4 regions of the Kitasatospora sp. NPDC096128 genome follow, and region 4 is predicted to be linked to each of the others. Evidence: riboswitches for the same ligand, from Rfam matches in the RefSeq annotation. Region 4 holds a riboswitch; each other region holds the start of a gene.

Region 1 (4,855 bases), on a different contig from region 4:
CTGGGCAGCGGCAAGGTGGTCTGGGCCATGTTCGAGGCGGAGCCCGGCCGCGGCAACGGACTCGACGGCAGCGGACTCGACGGCGACAGACTCGACGGCAGCGGGCTCGACGGCCATGTCCTGGACGGTCGGGTCGAAATCGGTGGACGGCACCGGCGCTCGGCCTAGCGCCGCACGGCGCACGGCCGGCCGAGGGACGACCCGGGAGGACCACACCCCGGGCCCTTCAGCCCGCCCCGACTCCGCAGGAGCGGCCGGATCTCCGCGGCCGGGCGGCCCGCGCCCGACCGGCCCGCATCCGAGCGGCCCGGGCCCGCGGCCCCGGCACCCCGGCAGGCCCCGCCGGACGGTCCACCACCGGACCGGCCACGAGCGCGACGGGCCGCCGGGCGGCAGGAAAGACAAAGGCCGTCGTGGTGTCAGCACCCACGACGGCCCCCCGATGGTGAAACGGCGGCCGGTCAGACCGCCAGGTGGTCGAACTCCCCGTCCTTGGCCCCCAGCAGCAGGGCGGCGATCTCGGCCCGGGTGTAGATGAGCGCCGGACCGTCCGGGAAGCGCGAGTTGCGCATCGCGACGTCGCCGCCCGGCAGGGCCGCGAACTCGACGCAGTTGCCCTGGGAGTTGCTGTGCCGGCTCTTCTGCCAGACCACCCCCGTGAGCTCGGCGGCGGCCATCCCGTTGTAGGTGTGGTTGGAGCCGTGCGTGTCCTGCGAGTCGTGCATAGAAGTCTCCCGAAGAGCTCCGGAGTTGTCGTCCAGCGCGGCGCCCCGGCACCCGCCGAACGAACGGACCGGCCCCGTACCGGTCCGGCACAACGCCTCACTTGACGCGATGATAGCCGCAGTGCACGTGCATCAGCACGGGACAGTGCAGGTGCATAAGGCCTTTTACCCACCGCCGCGAACTCTTCACGGACCCTTCTCCTGACGGTACGTAAACGGACATAGCCGACTGAATCGACGGCCCGTCCATAACCGGCCGTGAGCGGCCCCCCGCTGAATGTTGATCTTCGAATGCCGGGAGTCGCACCTCTGTGACGCTCCGTCAGACCGCCTTCCGCCTGTGAGACATCTCACGCACCCCTCATGCAACGGACCGCCCCCCGGGACACGTCTGGGCAACTGCGCGGGTTCATCCGGGGCTTGGGCGAAGAATGTCCGGATTGTGGGCAATCGGCCCGGACCGGCACGGCGGGGACACGGCCTCCGCACCACGGCCACCCGAAACCCGTACGGCAGCCGACTGCAGGCCTGACGGGCAGATGTCCTACGATCTCCGGCATGAGCACCGCAGCCATCCCGGGCGCGCCATTGCCCGTCCGCACTCCAGGCTCCCGTGCGCGGGGGCGCCATCGCCGCCCCGAGCGCCCCGAGATCCGCACCGGCTCGCCGGCCCTGGTGCTCGCCGTTCCCGCGACCGCGGGGCCCGAGTCCCGTTCCGTCGTCGAGGAGCTGCTGTCGGTCGTCCGCAGCGAGCACACCGGCGTCCAGGCCGCGGTCGGCTACCTCCCGACCGCCGGCACCGAAGGCGGGACCCAGGAGGAGCGCACCGTCGCGGAGCTGCTGGCGACGGCCGCCGAGGCCGGACTGCCGACGCCCGTCGTGGTGCCGCTGATCCCGGGCCCGCACGACTTCCTGACCGGACTTCACGCCCTCGCCGCCGAGTACGGCGCGACCGTCACCGACGCACTGGGCCCGCACCCGCTGCTCGCCGAGGCCGTCCACGTCCGGCTGTCCGAGGCCGGGCTGGCCCGGGCCGACCGGGCCCGGCTGTTCGCCATCGCGACCGCCGCGGACGGCGTGGTCCTGACCACCGTCGGCGGCGAGGACGCGGCCGCCGCGGCCGGGATCACCGGCGTGCTGCTGGCCGCCCGGCTGGCCGTCCCGGTCGTCGCCGCCGCACTCGATGTGCCCGGCTCGGTCGCCGCGGCCGTCAACCACCTCAAGGAGACCGGCTCCGAGCGCCCGGCGCTGGCCCCGCTCGTCATCGGCCCGGAGGCGGACTCCGAGCTGCTCGCCACGGCCGCCGAGGAGACCGGCTGCCCGTCGGCGGCGCCGCTCGGCGCCTACCCGACCGTCGGCCAGCTGATCGCCTCCACCTACCTGGCCGCGCTGCCGACGCCGACGGCGGCGGAGCTCGCCGAGGCCGAGGCGGAGGCCGCCGCCACCGGCGGGGCCGGGGAAGGCTCCCGCCGCGCCCACGCGGCCGCCGAAGGGCCCGTGGAGGGCTAGCGCAGGCCGCTTGTACGCCCGCCCCAGACGCCCGTCGGCCACCGCCGGCGGACCCGCACCGGCGAAGGGCCCGGAACGACCTCGTTCCGGGCCCTTTCGACGTGTTTCGACGTGTTTCGACGTGCTCTGATTCGTCCCACTCGGGGGCCAACGCGAGCTAAGCGGGCAATGCCATGCAATGTCCGTTTACGGTCCATTTGTCGATGACGAGTCGGCGCGTTGCCGGGCGCTCGAATCACTGCCGCTCCGCCGACTCACAGGCGCGCCCCTTTTGTGCTCCAACGCTCCGTCACCTCTTTCCTGAGGCGGAGCCAGTTGTGAGAATCTGCCGCGATATTGCCGGAAAACGATCATTTTCGATCATGAATTACGCGCCATTTGGAGTTTCTCACTAAACCGTGATGCGCATCACAGGTATTTGCAGTTTGAACTTAAGTCTGCTTAACGTGCTCCCCGTTCGTGACCACACGGACCCAGTTCATCCGCGACGCCGAGTCCTGCCGTCGGATGTCCTGGCAAGCGCGAAAACGCATCACGGCAGGAGCGGGGGAACCACAGGTAAGCCGCCCCGGACCGATTTCCGAAACGGTCCAGGGCTAGGGGTGAAGCCGCGCCCACAGCGCGGCCGGGCAACTCCAGCCCGAATCCGACAGCTCACCTCGCAGGCGTGGGAGAGGACCGCGTCTTCATGCTGCCTTCCAACGGCAACCGCCTGTCCAGCCGCACCCGTCGCGTGATCGCCGCCCTCGGCGTCGCGGGCGTCGGCCTCACCATCCCCTGCCTGACCGCCGGCACCGCGAACGCCGCCCCCGTCTCCACCTGGGACAAGGTCGCCCAGTGCGAGAGCAGCGGCGACTGGAGCATCAACACCGGCAACGGCTTCTACGGCGGCCTGCAGTTCACCTCCAGCACCTGGGCCGCCTTCGGCGGCACCGCCTACGCCCCGCAGGCCAACCAGGCCACCAAGGACCAGCAGATCGCCGTCGCCGAGAAGGTCCTCGCCTCGCAGGGCCCCGGCGCCTGGCCGGTCTGCTCCGTCCAGGCCGGGCTGACCAAGGGCGGCGCCGCCGCCTCCGTCGACACCTCGGCCGGCTCCACGGCCGCCAAGCCCGCCGCCAAGCCCGCCCAGGCCGCGAAGCCCGCCAAGCCGGCCGCGCCCGCGCAGGACCAGGCGCAGGCCTCCGACGGTTCCGCCACCACCGCCGGCTCCGCCGACAACACCTGGGCCCAGAAGCGCCAGGCCCAGGCCCAGGCCGCCGGCTACACCGTGGTCGACGGCGACTGGCTGTCCTCGATCGCCGACAAGCACAACGTCCAGGGCGGCTGGCAGCGGCTCTACGAGCTCAACCGCAGCACCCTCACCGAGGGCCCGGACACCATCTACCCGGGCGAGCAGCTGACCTTCGGTGACGACACCTCGGCCCAGGCCGACCAGTCCGCCACCAAGTCCGGCTCGGACTTCACCTGGTTCAACCGCTCGCAGAAGGCCGGCCAGGCCTCGAACGGCGGTGCCGTGAACGCCAAGCCGACCGCCCAGAAGCCCGCCTCGAAGCCGGCCGCCCAGGCGCAGACCCCGGCCCCGGCCCCGGCCGCCTCCGGCAGCATGGCCGCCGCGGTCTCCTTCGCCGAGTCGAAGGTCGGCCAGGCGTACGTCTACGGCGGCACCGGCAACGGCGGTTGGGACTGCTCCGGCCTGACCCAGGCCGCGCTGCGCGCCGCCGGCATCAACATCCCGCGCGTCGCCGCCGACCAGGCCGCCGCCAGCACCCACGTGTCGCTGGACAGCCTGCAGCCGGGCGATCTGCTGTTCTGGTCGAACAACGGCCAGGACTCCGGCGTCTACCACGTCGGCATCTACGTCGGCAACGGCCAGTACGTCGAGGCCGCCAACCCGAGCGTGGGCGTCCGCCTCCAGACCGTCGCCAACTGGGCCCCGGACTTCGCCGGCCGGGTCTGAGCGACCGCGAACGACTGACGCCGAAGCCCCGGGAAGAGCCCCGCTCGCTCCTCCCGGGGCTCCGGCGTACCGGCGCGACGTACCCGCGCGACCGTAGCGCCGCCGGAAGCCGAACGCCCGGATTCCGCATGGTCAAACCCCGGCCCACGGGGCATGCTGCTGCTCTGCACCCGAGGAGGAGTCACCATGGCCCAGGTCACCGTCACCCTCGACGCGAACCTCGCGATCGACGCGATGCTGCTCTCCGGCACCAAGAACCCGCAGGACGCCGTCGAACTGGTCGTGCGCGACTACCTGGCCCGCGGCCGCCGCACCGAGACCCGGACCGGCGACGCGGCCGACGGCCACCGGGCCTCCACCGACCGCCCGGCCGCCCAGGAGGGCTGACCGACCGCCGCCCCCGTACCCGCCCGAACCGGCCGGGCCGAGCCGACCGCGGGAGCCGAGCGGCCACCGCACGCCGACGGGCCCCGGAAAGCAACCGCCCTCCGGAGCCCGTCAGTTGACCCGGTCCGCCCGGCCTCAGCGCACGCAGGCCCCGGTGGAGCCACGCATCACCAGCTCCGGCTGGAACATGAACTCCCCGCGCTGGGCGGAGTTCCCGCCGACCTCCTCCAGCAGCGCGTCCACCGCCGCCGTCGCCATCGCCTCGACCGGCTGGCGG
Region 2 (4,855 bases), on a different contig from region 4:
CCCCAGATCCCCAATGTCCTGGCCTCCCGGTACGCCTCGGCGACCCTGGCCCAGCTGTGGTCCCCCGAGCACAAGGTGGTCCTCGAGCGCCACCTGTGGCTCGCCGTCCTGAAGGCCCAGCAGGACCTCGGTGTCGAGGTGCCCGCGAACGCCGTCGCCGACTACGAGCGGGTGGTCGACCAGGTCGACCTCGGCTCGATCGCCGCCCGTGAGCGGATCACCCGCCACGACGTGAAGGCCCGGATCGAGGAGTTCAGCGAGCTCGCCGGCCACGAGCAGATCCACAAGGGAATGACCTCCCGGGACCTGACCGAGAACGTCGAGCAGCTGCAGATCCGCCAGTCCCTGGAGCACGTCCGGGACCGTACGGTCGCCGTGCTGGTCCGCCTGGCCGACCTGGCCGCCCAGCACTCCGAGCTGGTCATGGCCGGCCGCTCCCACAACGTGGCCGCGCAGGCCACCACCCTGGGCAAGCGCTTCGCGTCGATCGCCGACGAGCTGCTGGTGGCCTTCCGCCGCCTGGAGGAGCTGATCGCCCGCTACCCGCTGCGCGGGATCAAGGGCCCGGTCGGCACCGCCCAGGACATGCTGGACCTGCTCGGCGGCGACACCGGGAAGCTCGCCGAGCTGGAGCGCCGGGTCGCCGGCCACCTCGGCTTCGACCACGTGCTGACCAGCGTCGGCCAGGTCTACCCGCGCTCGCTGGACTTCGAGGTGCTCACCGCCCTCGTCCAGCTGGCCGCCGCGCCGTCCAGCCTGGCCAAGACCATCCGCCTGATGGCCGGCCACGAGCTGGTGACGGAGGGCTTCAAGGAGGGCCAGGTCGGCTCCTCCGCGATGCCGCACAAGATGAACACCCGCTCCTGCGAGCGCGTCAACGGCCTGGCCGTCATCCTGCGCGGCTACGCGTCGATGACCGGCGAGCTGGCCGGCGACCAGTGGAACGAGGGCGACGTATCCTGCTCGGTGGTGCGCCGGGTCGCGCTGCCGGACGCCTTCTTCGCCTTCGACGGCCTGCTGGAGACCTTCCTCACCGTCCTGGACGAGTTCGGCGCCTTCCCGGCCGTGGTCGAGGCCGAGCTGGACCGCTACCTGCCGTTCCTGGCCACCACCAAGGTGCTGATGGGCGCGGTGCGCGCGGGCGTCGGCCGGGAGACCGGCCACGAGGTCATCAAGGAGCACGCCGTCGCCTCCGCGCTGGCGATGCGCGCCGGTGCCCGGGAGAACGAGCTGCTGGACCGCCTCGCCGCCGACGAGCGGATCCCGCTGGACCGGGCCGCGCTGGACGCGCTGCTGGCCGACCGGCTGTCCTTCACCGGTGCGGCCGGGGCGCAGGTCGCCGAGGTCGTCCGCCAGGTGGAGGCCGTCGCGGCCGCCTACCCGGCGGCGGCCAAGTACACCCCCGGCGACATCCTCTGACGAGGAGTCAGCTCTCCGACGAGGGCCCTGCCGCCGTTCCGGTGGCGGGGCCCCCGTGCGTTCGGGGGCGGCCCGGGTCGAGCGGCGGGGTCGTGGTGGCGCAGGGCCAGTCGCAGTTCGGCTCGGCCACCGGGTGCTCCTCCTCGGGCGCGAGCACGTTGCCCCGGACGGTGGTGAAGGCGATCAGCCCGCCGGCGGTCAGCAGGCCGGCGCAGATCAGCATCGCGGTGTGGAAGGCGGAGTCCACCGCGGACGGCACCCGGTAGGCGTCGCCGCTCAGCCCGGCCAGCGCCGGCAGGGCGGCCACCGCGAGCAGGCCGGCCGCGCGGGCGGCGGCGTTGTTGACGCCGCTGGCGATGCCCGCGTGCCGCACCTCGACGGCGGCCAGCACGGTCGCGGTCAGCGGCGCGACCAGCAGGGTCATCCCGGAGCCCATCACGGCGACCGCGGGCAGCACGTCCGCCCAGTAGGAGGAGCCGGGGCCGGTGCGCAGCATCAGCAGCACCCCGGCGGCGCACAGCAGCGGGCCGACGGTGAGCGGCAGGCGCGGGCCGATCCGCTTGCCGAGGCGCCCGGCGCGCGCGGACAGGGTCAGCATCAGCACCGTGATCGGCACCAGCGCGAAGCCGGAGACCAGCGGGGAGAAGCCCGAGACGATCTGCAGCTGCACCACCAGCAGGAAGAACACCCCGCTGAAGGCCGCGTAGACGCAGAGGGTGACCAGGTTCACGGCGGTGAACAGCCGGGAGGAGAACAGTCCGAGCGGCAGCATCGGGTCGGCCGCGCGCCGCTCGACGGCCACGAAGGCGGCGGCCAGCAGCAGGCCGATCGCGCCGGTGACCCAGACGGCGGGGGACAGCCCCTCCCCGGCGGCGGTGAGCGCGTAGGTGATCGAGCCGAGGGCGAGGGCGGCGAGCAGGGCGCCGGGCACGTCGAAGCGGCCGGTGGCGGACTCGTCCCGGCTCTCCGGGACGTAACGGGAGGTCACCGCGATCACGGCGGCGGCCAGCGGCAGGTTCAGCAGGAAGATCCAGCGCCAGCCGGGGCCGTCCACCAGCCAGCCGCCGAGGAAGGGGCCGACGGCCGCCGACACCCCGCCCAGGCCGGACCAGAGGCCGACCGCCGCGGAGCGGTCGTCCGGATGGAAGACCGCCTGGAGCATGGCGAGCGAGCCCGGGGTGAGCAGCGCCCCGCCGATGCCCTGGACGGCGCGGGCGGCGATCAGCACGTGGATGGTCGGGGCGGCGGCGCAGGCCGCGGAGGCGACGGCGAACCAGACCACGCCGATCAGGAAGACCCGGCGCCGCCCGTAGCGGTCGCCGAGGGCGCCGCCGAGCAGGATCAGGCCGGCCAGGGTGAGCAGATAGGCGTTCAGGGTCCATTGCAGGGAGGCGAGGGAGGCGCCGAGGTCGGCGCCGATCCGGGGCAGGGCGACGTTCACCACCGTGCCGTCGAGCATCGCCATGCTGGAGCCGAGCACCGTTGCGAGGAGTACCCAGCGACCCTGTGCGGTGCCGAGGCGCAGAGTGCCGGCTTGAGAGGTGGCCACGGGCCGAATCCTGCGCCCGCCGGGGCGTACGTGACAAGGGTCACCGGGTGGTGTGTCGGCCGGTGGCGGTGCGTGAGCGAATGGTCGCGCAGGGGTGGGGCGGTCGGCGCAGAGTCGCGGAGCAGTGGCTCCGGGTGAATGGATTGTGCACGCACGGTGCAGCGGATCATTCGGAGGGTGACCCTGGCGGCGGGGTTGGTTGCGGGTTCAAGAGATCGACATTGCTTCACCTGAACGGATGAGTTTTAGTTCAGCGACCGCCCGGCCAGCCCGGGCGGATCCACCGGGTGGAACGCCGAGTCCTGCCGCTGCCCGGTGGCTCGCACCGAACTCTGTACGGCAGGAGCGGGGGACCCACAGGTAAGTCGCCGGACCGGAGTTCGCGCCTTTTCAGGGCGCGGACGACCAGGACCGGCTTGGGGTGAAGCCGCGCATGCGGCCGGGCAACTCCAGCCCGAACCCGACAGCTCACCTCGCAGGCGTCGGAGAGGAAAATTCCATGCCTGCACAGGCTCGTCGTATCGCCCTGCCCCGTGCCGCCCGCATCGGCATCGCCACCGCCGTCACCGGCGTCTCGTTCGTCCTGCCGCTCGTGACCGCGATGAGCGCCCAGGCGGACACCGCCCCGGCGGCCGCCAGCGCCCCGGCCGCCCCGGCCGCCCCGGCCGCTTCGCAGGCCGCCGCTCCGGCCGCCGTCCAGGGGAGCTACCGCGTCGTCAGCGGTGACACGCTGTCGCAGATCGCCGACAGCAAGCACGTCGAGGGCGGCTGGCACGCGCTGTACGAGCAGAACCGCTCGGTGGTCGGTGCCGACCCGAATCTGATCTTCCCCGGTCAGCAGCTGGCCCTCGCGGGCCACGCCGCTGACGCCGCGAAGCCCGCGGCCCCGGCTGCCGCTCCGGCTCCGGCGAAGCCGGCCAAGCCCGCGGCTCCGGCCGCTCAGGTGCAGGTCCGGACCGAGGCCGCCAAGCCGGGCGCCCAGCTGCAGACCCAGGTCCAGACCGCCGCCCCGGCCCCGGCCGTCACCGCCGCCCCGGTCGCCGCCACCTCCGGCTACGTCGCCCCGGTCGCCAACCCGGTGCTGGGCGAGGCCTACGGCGTGGCCGGCTCGATGTGGGCCTCCGGCCACCACACCGGCCAGGACTTCGTCGCCTCGACCGGCACCCCGCTGCGCGCCGTCGCCAACGGCGTGGTGGTGAAGGCCGGTTACGACGGTGCCTACGGCAACGAGGTCGAGATCCGGCTTGCCGACGGCAAGTACGCCCAGTACGCGCACCTGTCCTCGATCGGCGTGAGCGTCGGTCAGAGTGTCACCGTCGGCCAGCAGCTCGGCCTCTCCGGTGCGACCGGCAACGTGACCGGCCCGCACCTGCACTTCGAGATCCGTACCGGTCCGGAGTACGGCTCGGACATCGACCCGGTCGCCTACCTGCGGGCGCACGGCGTCGCGCTCTGACCCACCGGGTCCTTCCGCGGGATCCTCTGAACCACCGCTGATGCGGGGCGAATCGACCGCCTGGGATGGTCATGTCGGGTGACCGCTCGACCGGGTGATCGCCGCACCAGTGGACTCGGGCGCGGGACACGCCCATGGCCGGCCCGGCCGTGCGAGACACCTCTCGCGCGGCCGGGCCGGCTGCTTCCGTTTCCGGCCCGGGGTGTCCGAGGTGTCAACCCCGGTGTCGGGCCTGCCTGTTGACGCTGCCTGTGGGCCTCCAGCGCTGTGCCGACCCTGGCGGGCGGCCAGTCAGTGCCGGTGGTCAGTCAGTTCCGGCGGGCCGGCAGGCCGTGTTCGGCGGCGGTGAGCAGGTCGTGCATCCGGTGGCCGAAGTCCTCGGTGTCGCAGGCGGGTTCGGGGAAGACCAGGCGGACGTCGCGGTGGCCGTG
Region 3 (4,855 bases), on a different contig from region 4:
CTGGCCGAGGTGCGGGCCGCGGCGCGGGCGGACCTGGACCGCCAGCGGGCGGAGTTCGAGGGCGTCCGGCGGGAGGCCGAGTCGCTGCGCAAGAAGGTCCGGTCGCTGGAGAGCGACACCCGGCGGGCGCAGGCCGAGACCCGGCGGGTGACCGGGGAGCTGGAGGCGGCGAAGGCGCAGGCCACGGGTGAGCGCAGTGCGGCCGAGTCCGAGGCGCGGCGGCTGCGGCACCGGGTGTCCGAGCTGGAGACCGCGGTCGAGCAGGGCCGCCGCTCGGCGCGGGAGGGGCGCAGCGTCGAGGACATGCGGCTGCGGCTACTGCTGGACACCGTGTTGCAGTCGGCCCAGGGCCTGCAGCGCGAGCTGGCGCTGCCGGTCTCCCAGATCCGCCCGGCGGACCTGGTGGAGGCGGTGGTGCCGGGGTCGGCCTCGCCGCACGACGTGGCCCGGCGCGGTCTGGCCGAGGACGATCCGGCGCTGCTGGACCAGCTGCTGGCGATCCCGCAGGTGCACCTGGTGGTGGACGGCTACAACGTGACCAAGACCGGCTACCCGGCGCTGCCGCTGGAGCAGCAGCGGATCCGGCTGCTGGGCGGGCTGGCGATGCTGGCCCAGCGCACCCAGGCGGAGGTCACCTGTGTGTTCGACGGGCAGGACCTGGACGTCCCGGTCATCATGGCGCCGCCGCGCGGGGTGCGGGTACGGTTCAGTCGGACCGGCGAGACCGCGGACGAGTTGATCCGCCGTCTGGTCCGGGCCGAGCCGCAGGGCCGTCCGGTGGTGGTGGTCTCCACCGACCGGGAGGTCGCGGAGGGCGTGCGGAAGGCGGGTGCGCGCCCCGTGGCCTCGGTGCTGCTGCTGAACCGGCTGGCCAGGCCCTGAACCGGGGGCGAACGGCGTGACGGCAGGTCAATGCGGCTCCGGCGCGGGTGTGCGGATCCGGTGAAGTCAGTGGGAGAACCCGGAGTTCACGCCTTCGGGGGAGTGGCAAAACGGATAGATCTTCACTAGGGTCTGGCGTCAAACCTATTTTCCGGAATCTCACCTGATCGGGTGAGTCCGTTGGAAGAAGGAGCCGGTCCCTTGGCCTCCCACCGCCGTCCCAAGCAGCCGAGCCGCGCGCGGGTCTCCGTGCTCACCGCGGCTGCTGCGACCGCGGTCGCCCTCTCCGCCCAGGTCGCCGCGCACGCTGCCCCGCAGCCGAACAAGAGCGACGTCAAGGCGCAGATCGACCAGCTCCAGCAGGAACAGGAGCAGGCGGCCGAGAAGTACAACGGCGCCAAGGAGCGGGCCGACCAGCTCCGCAAGCAGGCCGACCAGCTGCAGGACCAGGTGGCCCGCAGCCAGGACCAGATGAGCCAGCTGCAGGTGGGCCTGGCCCAGGTCGCGGGCGAGCAGTACCGCACCGGCGGCATCGACCCGTCCGTCCAGCTGATGCTCTCCTCCGACCCGTCCGGCTACCTGGACAAGGCGTCGAGCGTCCAGCAGGCCAGCACCACCCAGACCGAGGCGCTCAAGGGCCTGCTCGACCAGCAGCGCCGGCTGGACCAGGAGAAGGCCGAGGCGGCCGCCGTGCTGGCCTCGCTGGACTCCACCACCAAGGACCTGAACCAGGCCAAGACGGACGTCAACACCAAGCTGAAGGCCGCCCAGGACCTGCTGAACTCGCTCAGCGCCGCCGACCGGGCGGCCCTGCGGGCCCAGCAGCAGCAGGACGACCGCGCCTCGCGCGGCGCCGACCGGGTCGACCTCGGCAATCTGCCGCCGGCCAGCGGCTACGCGGCCGTGGCCGTGGCCAAGGCGATGAGCAAGCAGGGCTCGCCGTACGTGTGGGGCGCCACCGGGTCCAGCACCTTCGACTGCTCGGGCCTGATGGTCTGGGCGTACGGCCAGGCCGGCGTCTCGCTGCCGCGCACCTCGCAGGAGCAGGGCCACATCGGGACCGCCGTGACGCTCTCCACCGCCCAGCCGGGCGACCTGGTGGTCTACGGCAACGACATGCACCACGTCGCGATGTACATCGGCAACGGCATGGTGGTCCACGCGCCGCACACCGGTGACGTGGTGAAGGTGATGAAGGCCGACGCGATGCCGATCAACACGATCCGCCGGATCTGACGGTCCGGCACCTCCCCGAGGGGCCGGTTCCGGCCCTGTGATCCGCGCCACCTCCGGTCGGGGGTGGCGCTTCGGGTTCGCCTCTTTCGCGGCCGGACGGTGAGAGTCGATCAGCTTTGCGTGCGGCGGCGATCACCATCAGTCATTTTCACAAAAGAACATGGGTAATCTTCCGTCTTTTTTCTGACAAGGATTTGAACGGATCACGGTTCAGTTACTAGGGTCGTGCTCCGAACCACCGCACTGTCGATCACCCAGCCTGGGTGGCGGCGGTGGTTACCGTCGAGTTCGCGAAACAGCGGGGCAGGTCGAAGCGACTGCCCGACAGGGGAGCCCAGTAGTCGGGGGTGCTGCGGAGCGGAGCCGGGGAACCACGTTCCTCCGGGGTGAATCGGCGCCAGGTCGGCCGTAGGTGAGGCCGGTGAGGCGTCGTAGGGCATGCTTCCGGCCCGAACCCGTCAGCTCACCCGGTAGGCGGCCGTAGGAAGAAGGAGTCCGCCTTCGTGGCGTCCCATCGTCGTCCCAAGCCCGCCAGCCGTGCCCGCGTCTCGATCATGACCGGCTTCGCCGCCGCGGCCGTCGCCCTGTCCGCGCAGTCCGGCGCGCACGCCGACCCGCAGCCGACCAAGGACCAGGTCAAGGAGCAGGTCGACCAGCTCAACGAGCAGGCCGAGCAGGCGACCGAGAAGTACAACGCCGCTCAGGAGAAGCAGCAGGAGCTGGAGAAGCAGGTCTCCGGCATGCAGGACCAGGTGGCCCGGCAGCAGGCGCAGGTGACCGACCTGCAGGGCGGCCTCGCCGAGATCGCGGGCGAGCAGTACCGCAACGGGGGCATATCCCCGACCGTCCAGCTGATGTTCTCCTCCACGCCGGACAACTTCCTGAACCAGGCCGGTGCGCTGAACCAGGCCGGCAGCACCCAGAAGAACCAGCTGAAGCAGCTCCAGGAGCAGCAGCGCAAGCTGGACCAGGACCGTACCGAGGCCCAGGGCAAGCTCGCCGAGCTGGAGTCCACGACCCAGCAGCTGAAGGCCTCCAAGGACGAGGTCCAGAACAAGCTGAAGGCCGCCCAGGACCTGCTCAACACGCTGACCGAGCAGGAGCGCCAGGCCATCAAGGCCGCCGAGGACAAGGCCGCCGCCGACGCCGCCGCGAAGGCCGCCGCCGCCAAGCCCGCCACCCCGGACCGCGCCTCCCGCGACAGCAGCCGCAGCGACCTCGGCTCGGGCTCCACCGCCGCACCGGTCAAGATCGCCCCGGGCAGCTCGCACGGCGCCGCCGCACTGGCCGCCGCCGCCACCAAGATCGGCAGCCCGTACGTCTGGGGCGCCACCGGCCCCGGCTCCTTCGACTGCTCCGGCCTGATGGTCTGGGCGTTCAACCAGGCGGGTGTGTCGCTGCCGCGCACCTCGCAGGAGCAGGCCGGCGCCGGCACCCGGATCGGCTCGGACATCTCCCAGGCCCAGCCCGGCGACATGCTGATCTTCTACGGCGACGCCCACCACGTCGGCATCTACGCGGGCAACGGCCAGGTGCTGCACGCTCCCAAGCCGGGTGCGTCGGTGCGCTACGAGGCCGTCTCCAACATGCCGCTGTCCTCCATCGTGCGGGTCTGATCCCCGCCCAGGTGTTCACTGGCCCGGTCCTCCGTCACGGAGGGCCGGGCCTGCGGCTTTTCCGGCTGATCGACCGAATGTCCGAATAGAGGTCAAATATTCGGGTCGGTAGGGGTTTGGACTCGCTTGCCCGGACTCGCTAACGTCTGCCACCGGACTCCCGCTCGACGGCCGCCCACCGGGGCGCGGCCGCGGGGCCGCGCCGCAGGACTGGAGCCGCTGCCGCCATGCCCGTGCACCGTCGTTCCCAACTGCTCGCCCGTGCGCTGGTACTGACCGCGGCCGCCACCACGGCCCTGGGCGTGGCGACCGCCGGCAGCGCCCAGGCCGCCCCCGGGGCTCCCGACACGCCCGACCGCAAGGACGTCAAGGCCCAGGTCGAGCAGCTGTACGACGAGGCCGAGCAGGCCTCGGAGAAGTACAACGCCGCGCAGGAGGCACAGAAGCGGCTGCTCGGCGAGACCACCGCCCTCCAGGGCGAGGTCGCCGCCGCCCAGGACCAGCTCAACCAGCTGCGCGCCGACCTCGCCACGGTGGCCGGGGCCGAGTACCGGGGCGGCGGGATGGCCCAGACCGCCCAGCTGATGCTCTCCACCGACCCCGAGGCCTACCTCAACCGCGCCCGGACCCTGGGCCAGGCCGCCGAACGCCAGCAGGAGACCCTGCACGAGCTGGTCACCCGTCAGCGCCGGCTCGACCAGCGCCGCACCGAGACCGCCGCCAAGCTCGCCGAACTGGACGAGGCCCGCCGCTCGCTCGCCGAGAACAAGCAGCAGATCCAGCAGCGCCTCGCCACGGCGCAGAAGCTGCTCAACAGCCTGGGCGCCGCCGAGCGGAACAGGATGGTCGCCCAGGACGCCCGGGAGGCCGAGCAGCGGGCCACCCGCGGCACCGACCGGCTGGACCTCGGCAACGCCCCGGCCGCCTCCGAGCGCGGGGCGGCCGCGCTGGCCGCCGCCGTGCGGATGGTCGGCTCGCCCTACGTCTACGGATCCACCGGACCCCGTGCCTTCGACTGCTCCGGTCTGATGTACTACAGCTGGCGGCAGGCCGGAGTGACCCTGCCGCGGACCTCGCAGGCCCAGGCGTACGCCGGGCAGCGGATCAGCCTCTCCGAAGCA
Region 4 (4,855 bases):
AGCCCTATGCCTCGGCGGTTCCGGGCCAGGTGTGGAGGCCGGTGGTGAGGGTGGTGATGAGGCGGTCGTGGGTGGTGGTGAGGTCCTCGGCGAGTTGGAAGGCGCCGCCGATGGTGAGGGAGGCGAAGCCGTGGGCGAGGGAGCGGACGGTGCGGGCGGCGTGGATGGCTTCGGAGCCGTCGAGCCCGTACCCGCGGAGGACGGCGACGATGACGCCGACGAGGCGGGTGGCGGCGCGGGTGAGGTCGTCGTCGGGCTGGGGGGCCTGGGGGAGGGCGGCGTAGCGGTGGGGGTGTTCGGCGGCGTAGGCCTGGTAGGCGCGCAGGACCGCGCTGACGGCGTCGTCCCCGCTGCGGCCGACGGCGGCTTCGGCGAGCCGGTCGGCGAGTTCTTCGGTGACCCGGACGGCGACCAGGCGCCGCAGTTCGCCGAGGCCGCCGCTGACGTGCTTGTACAGCGAGGGGGTGGCGACGCCCGCCCGGGTGGCGACGGCGGCGAGGGTGAGGGCTTCGGAGCCCTGGTCGTCGATGAGGGCGAGGGCGTGGTCGACGACCTGGTCGGGGGTCAGTCCTACGCGGGGCATGGCTTCGGGTTCTCCGTGGGGGCGAGGGGTCAGGCGAGTTCGGCGAGGAAGGGCAGCAGGGTGTCGGCGACGGCGCCGGGGTTGTCGGCCATCGGGTAGTGCCCGGACCCTTCGATCATCACCTTGCGGGCGCCGAGCTTCTCGGCCTGGAGGTCGGCGACGGCTTCGGGCTTCGGGAAGTCGGGGTCCTTGCTGCCCATGAGGACGAGGGCGGGGCAGCGGACGGCCGCGCACCAGCCGATGGGCGCGGAGTCGCCGGTGACGTGGCCGCGGGTGGCGGTCCGGCGGCCGGGGGTGCGCAGGGCGGCGACCAGCCCGTCGACGTAGCCGTCGAGGTCGGCGGGGCGGGGGCCGGGGTAGGCCATCTTGCGCAGGTAGTAGCCCCAGACGCCGGGCCACCGGACCATGGCGGCGCCCATGACGACCATGACGCCCTGCATGAGGGCGTTGGCCCGGTATTCGACGAAGGCGTCGATCAGGGCGATCCCGGCGACCCGCTGGGGTGCGTCGCCGGCGACCTTGACCACGGTGGCCCCGGTGTAGGACTGCCCGACCAGGACGGCCCGTTCGATGCCGAGGTGGTCGAGCAGGGCCAGGACGTCGGTGGCGACGGCGGCGGGGCTGTAGTCGTCCCAGACGATCGAGGACTCGCCGAAGCCGCGCACGTCCATGGTGATCACCCGGTGGCCGGCGGCGGTGAGCAGCGGGTGCAGGTGCCGGTAGGCGCGGCGGGAGTCGAGCATCCCGGGGAGCAGGATGACGGGGGTGCCGTCGCCCTGCCGGGTGTCGTCGTACGCGAGCCGGCCGCCGGGGACGTCGAGGTACTGGGTGCTCGGGGTGGTGGTGCCGTTCATGGTGGGCCTCCGCTGGCTCGGTCGTTGCTGCCGATAGCCATAAAGCTAAGGCTAATAGCCTTAGCCGTCAAGTGCCCCGGTCGAACCGGCCGACAGCGGCGGCAGCGCCCTCCCGCCCGCGTCCTCCCGCCCAAGTCCCCCCGTTCAGATCCCCTCGGCCCTGAACGGGTCGTGCTCGCTGAGCAGCTTCTCCAGCCGGGCCTGGTCGACCCGGGCGACGGTGTCCGAGGACTCCTGCCGGTCCCGGATCACCTTGGCCAGCGTGAACGAGGAGGTGACGGTGTAGAGGAGGCCGATCCCCAGGAAGGCCCGGGTCCAGCCGCCGACGGGCAGGTAGGCGATCCCGGCGGCGAGGGCGGTGCCGGAGATGGCGAAGGAGAGGGCGGCCTGGGCGAAGTACGCGGCCGTGGTCCGTGACTGCATCGGTGCGCTCATGGCGCCAGGATGCGGTGGGGCGGTCGGGTCGCACATGAGTAGGAGTACTCAGATGAACCGGGTGATTGAGGGGTCGTTCGTTGACGTCCGATCACCTGTTCCACGGCCGTCCCGGGCGGATGGCTTGGAATCAGAGCGTCCTAGGATTAACGTTTGATAACGCAGCGCGGTCGTCAACGCCGTACCCAGACGGCACCGTGCGCCGTCGCCTAATCCCGCCGACCGGCCTCCGGGCAGGTCAGGGAGCCGGGGAACCACGTTCCTTGGGGTGAATCGGCGGGGCTCCGGCCCGGCCGTAGGAGACCTTCCTGCTCCGAACCCGTCAGCTAACCCGGTAGGCGCGAAGGAAGGAAAGGAGCGCGCCTCCGTGGCGTCGACGCACACTCCGGCACACCCGGCCGGCCCCGCAGCCGGTACCCAGCTCCTCGACCACCCCGGCCCGGACGGCCCGGAGCCCTTCGATCCGGAGGACTTCGCCCCGGAGGCCGAGGCCAACCGCCACCGGATGCCGCGTCAGACCCGCGGAGCCTCCCCGCTGCTCGGCGTCACCGCCGTCGCCGCCACCCTGGGTGCCACCGGCTTCGCCTCCGCGACCCCGGCCGCCGCGCCCGCCATCGAGACCCCGGACGAGGCGCCGGTCGCCCTGGCCGCCGACCCCGGCCTCGCGCTCGCCGCCCGCATCCAGCAGCAGGCCGACAGCCAGCGCACCGCCGCCGAGGAGGGCGCCCGGGTGCAGGCCGCCCAGGAGGCCGAGGCCAAGGCCGCCGCCAAGGAGGCGGAGGCCAAGCGCGCCGCCGAGGAGGCCGAGCGGGCCAAGGCCGCCGCCCTCACCCTGCCGGTGAAGGACTACAACCTCTCCGCCCACTACGGCCAGAGCGCCCGCTACTGGGCCCACCTGCACACCGGCCTGGACTTCGCCGCCGACACCGGCACCCCGGTCTTCGCGGTCGGCCAGGGCACCATCACCTCGGCCGGCTGGTCCGGCTCGTACGGCTACCGGATCGTGGAGACCCTCCCCGACGGCACCGAGATCTGGTACTGCCACCTCTCCTCGATCATCAAGGGCTCCGGCACCGTCACCTCCGGCCAGCAGATCGGCAAGGTCGGCGCGACCGGCAACGTCACCGGCCCGCACCTGCACCTGGAGGTCCGCCCCGGCGGCGGCGCCCCGGTCGACCCGGAGACCTGGCTCCAGCAGCGCGGCCTCAACCCGTAAGGACCGCCGAAGAGCGTACGGAAGGGCCCCGGGCGCGTCGCCCGGGGCCCTTCCGCGTCATCGGCTCACTCCGCCGGCTCCTCCGCCGCGGCTTCCGGCTCCTCCTTCGAATCCTCCGCGGGCAGCTGCGCCAGGTAGGCGTCGATCTCGGCCGCCCCCGGCTCCGGCGCGAGCTCCGGGAACTCCTCCACCAGCAGCCGCGGCAGCCCGGGCACCGTCCAGTCGCCGAGCAGGTCGAGCGCCGCCTCGGCCGCCGCCGCCTCGAACTCCTCGAAGCCCCCGGTCAGTTCCTCCGGCATCGGGCGCCCCAGCGCGTTCAGTTCGGCCAGGTTGCGGTAGCTGCGCCGCATCAGGCCCTGCTCCAGCAGCCGTCGCGCGCCGTCGGTGGCCATGCCGACGGACAGCACCCGGCCCGGCCCCCAGCCCTGCTCGTCCGGTTCGTCCAGCCAGCCGGTCGGCCCCAGCGCCCCGTACCCGGCCAGCCGCTCCTCCTCGTCGAGCCCGGCGAAGCCGGCCAGCCAGTCCCGGACGGCCGCGGGGTCGCCCACGTCCACCCCGTGGGCGTGCAGCAGCACCGCGTACAGCCGGGGCCAGGTCACCAGGTCGGCGCGGCGCAGCAGCCCGACCGCGACCTCGCCCTGCCACTCGGCCTCGGCGTGCAGCCGCTCCTGGCGCTTGGCGTTGAGCCGCTTCACGGCCCGCTGGTGGTCGACCAGCAGCCGTACGGCCTCGCCGTAGGCGAACGGGTCCTCCTCCGGTGCGGGTTGGACGTAGAGGTGGAGCCGCTCGTACAGCAGGTGCTCCACCGCGTCGGAGGTCAGTTCGGGCCAGCCGTCGTGCATCCTGCCCTCGCCCAGCTCCAGCAGCGCCAGCACCGTGCGCAGCGGCGCTTCGGCCACCGGCGCGCGGTCCTGCCCGGCCGCCCAGGCGAGCAGGTCGGCGGCCCTGGTGCGCGGGGCGAGCCGCAGGTCTTCGTCGTTCATGCTCCGAACGGTAGTCGCCGGACGCGGGTAGGGTCGGCGGCCATGGTCCCCGTACGCCTCACCGGCCCCCGGCTCGCGATCCGCGAGTACCACCACACCCCGGAGGAACTGGACGCGCTGCACGCGCTGTACAGCGACCCGGAGGTGACCCGCTACCTCCCCTTCGAGCCGCGCGACCGCGAGACCTGCGCCGACCAGATCGAGCTCTACCTGGAGGAGGCGATGGCCGAGGAGCGGCACACCTACCGGCTCGCCGTGGTCCGGCGGGAGGACGCCGAGGACCCGGAGGACGCGCTGCCGGTCGCGCACGCCAGCCTCACCCTCGGCACGTACCGCTCGGCCTACCTCGGGTACGTGCTCAGCCGCCCGGTGTGGGGCCGCGGCTACGCGGGCGAGATCGCCGGGCTGCTCTGCGGGTTCTCCTTCGGAGCGCTCGGCCTGCACCGGCTGGCCGCCCGCGTCGACGTGGAGAACGCGGCCTCGGCCAAGGTGCTCACCCGGCTCGGCTTCCGGCTGGAGGGGCACGTCCGGCACGACCTGTACAAGGGCGGCGTCTGGCGCGACTCGTACCAGTACGCGCTGCTCGCCGACGAGTGGACCGGTCCGTCCGGCCCGTCCGGCCCGCGACAGGGGGGTTAACCCCACCCCCGATGCGCCGGTCCCCCGGATGTCTCCCGGGCCGCGCCCCGGCCAGACTGGAACACGTCAGCGAGTGGGAACGACCGCGAGAACAACGAGGGGCCGGGGGCCGGGAGATGAGCAGCAGCGGAAGCACACTGGACCA

What was found. Region 4 has a riboswitch for cyclic di-AMP ahead of ABTY61_RS26345 (M23 family metallopeptidase). Riboswitches for the same ligand answer to the same signal wherever they lie in the genome.
Region 1: it holds a riboswitch for cyclic di-AMP, as region 4 does, so the genes downstream of both, ABTY61_RS18105 (transglycosylase family protein) here and ABTY61_RS26345 (M23 family metallopeptidase) in region 4, are expected to answer to the same signal.
Region 2: it holds a riboswitch for cyclic di-AMP, as region 4 does, so the genes downstream of both, ABTY61_RS14450 (M23 family metallopeptidase) here and ABTY61_RS26345 (M23 family metallopeptidase) in region 4, are expected to answer to the same signal.
Region 3: it holds a riboswitch for cyclic di-AMP, as region 4 does, so the genes downstream of both, ABTY61_RS10425 (NlpC/P60 family protein) here and ABTY61_RS26345 (M23 family metallopeptidase) in region 4, are expected to answer to the same signal.

What each region holds. Positions count from the first base shown of each region.
Region 1 covers NZ_JBEOSP010000014.1:190,174-195,028, reverse strand. Annotated here, with positions in the region: gene ABTY61_RS18120 (ATP-binding protein) at 1-168, shown strand, start outside; gene ABTY61_RS18115 (DUF397 domain-containing protein) at 462-725, opposite strand; gene ABTY61_RS18110 (sirohydrochlorin chelatase family protein) at 1,284-2,234, shown strand; cyclic di-AMP (ydaO/yuaA leader) riboswitch at 2,745-2,915, shown strand; gene ABTY61_RS18105 (transglycosylase family protein) at 2,923-4,191, shown strand; gene ABTY61_RS18100 (hypothetical protein) at 4,378-4,578, shown strand; gene ABTY61_RS18095 (LacI family DNA-binding transcriptional regulator) at 4,714-4,855, opposite strand, start outside.
Region 2 covers NZ_JBEOSP010000010.1:190,369-195,223, reverse strand. Annotated here, with positions in the region: gene purB (adenylosuccinate lyase) at 1-1,419, shown strand, start outside; gene ABTY61_RS14455 (MFS transporter) at 1,427-2,968, opposite strand; cyclic di-AMP (ydaO/yuaA leader) riboswitch at 3,282-3,465, shown strand; gene ABTY61_RS14450 (M23 family metallopeptidase) at 3,468-4,424, shown strand; gene ABTY61_RS14445 (DUF2470 domain-containing protein) at 4,733-4,855, opposite strand, start outside.
Region 3 covers NZ_JBEOSP010000007.1:60,563-65,417, reverse strand. Annotated here, with positions in the region: gene ABTY61_RS10435 (NYN domain-containing protein) at 1-882, shown strand, start outside; gene ABTY61_RS10430 (C40 family peptidase) at 1,084-2,118, shown strand; cyclic di-AMP (ydaO/yuaA leader) riboswitch at 2,457-2,611, shown strand; gene ABTY61_RS10425 (NlpC/P60 family protein) at 2,622-3,734, shown strand; gene ABTY61_RS10420 (C40 family peptidase) at 3,962-4,855, shown strand, end outside.
Region 4 covers NZ_JBEOSP010000026.1:15,657-20,511, reverse strand. Annotated here, with positions in the region: gene ABTY61_RS26360 (TetR/AcrR family transcriptional regulator) at 5-583, opposite strand; gene ABTY61_RS26355 (alpha/beta fold hydrolase) at 613-1,437, opposite strand; gene ABTY61_RS26350 (YiaA/YiaB family inner membrane protein) at 1,582-1,872, opposite strand; cyclic di-AMP (ydaO/yuaA leader) riboswitch at 2,069-2,227, shown strand; gene ABTY61_RS26345 (M23 family metallopeptidase) at 2,240-3,088, shown strand; gene ABTY61_RS26340 (hypothetical protein) at 3,154-4,071, opposite strand; gene ABTY61_RS26335 (GNAT family N-acetyltransferase) at 4,114-4,710, shown strand; gene ABTY61_RS26330 (sensor domain-containing protein) at 4,827-4,855, shown strand, end outside.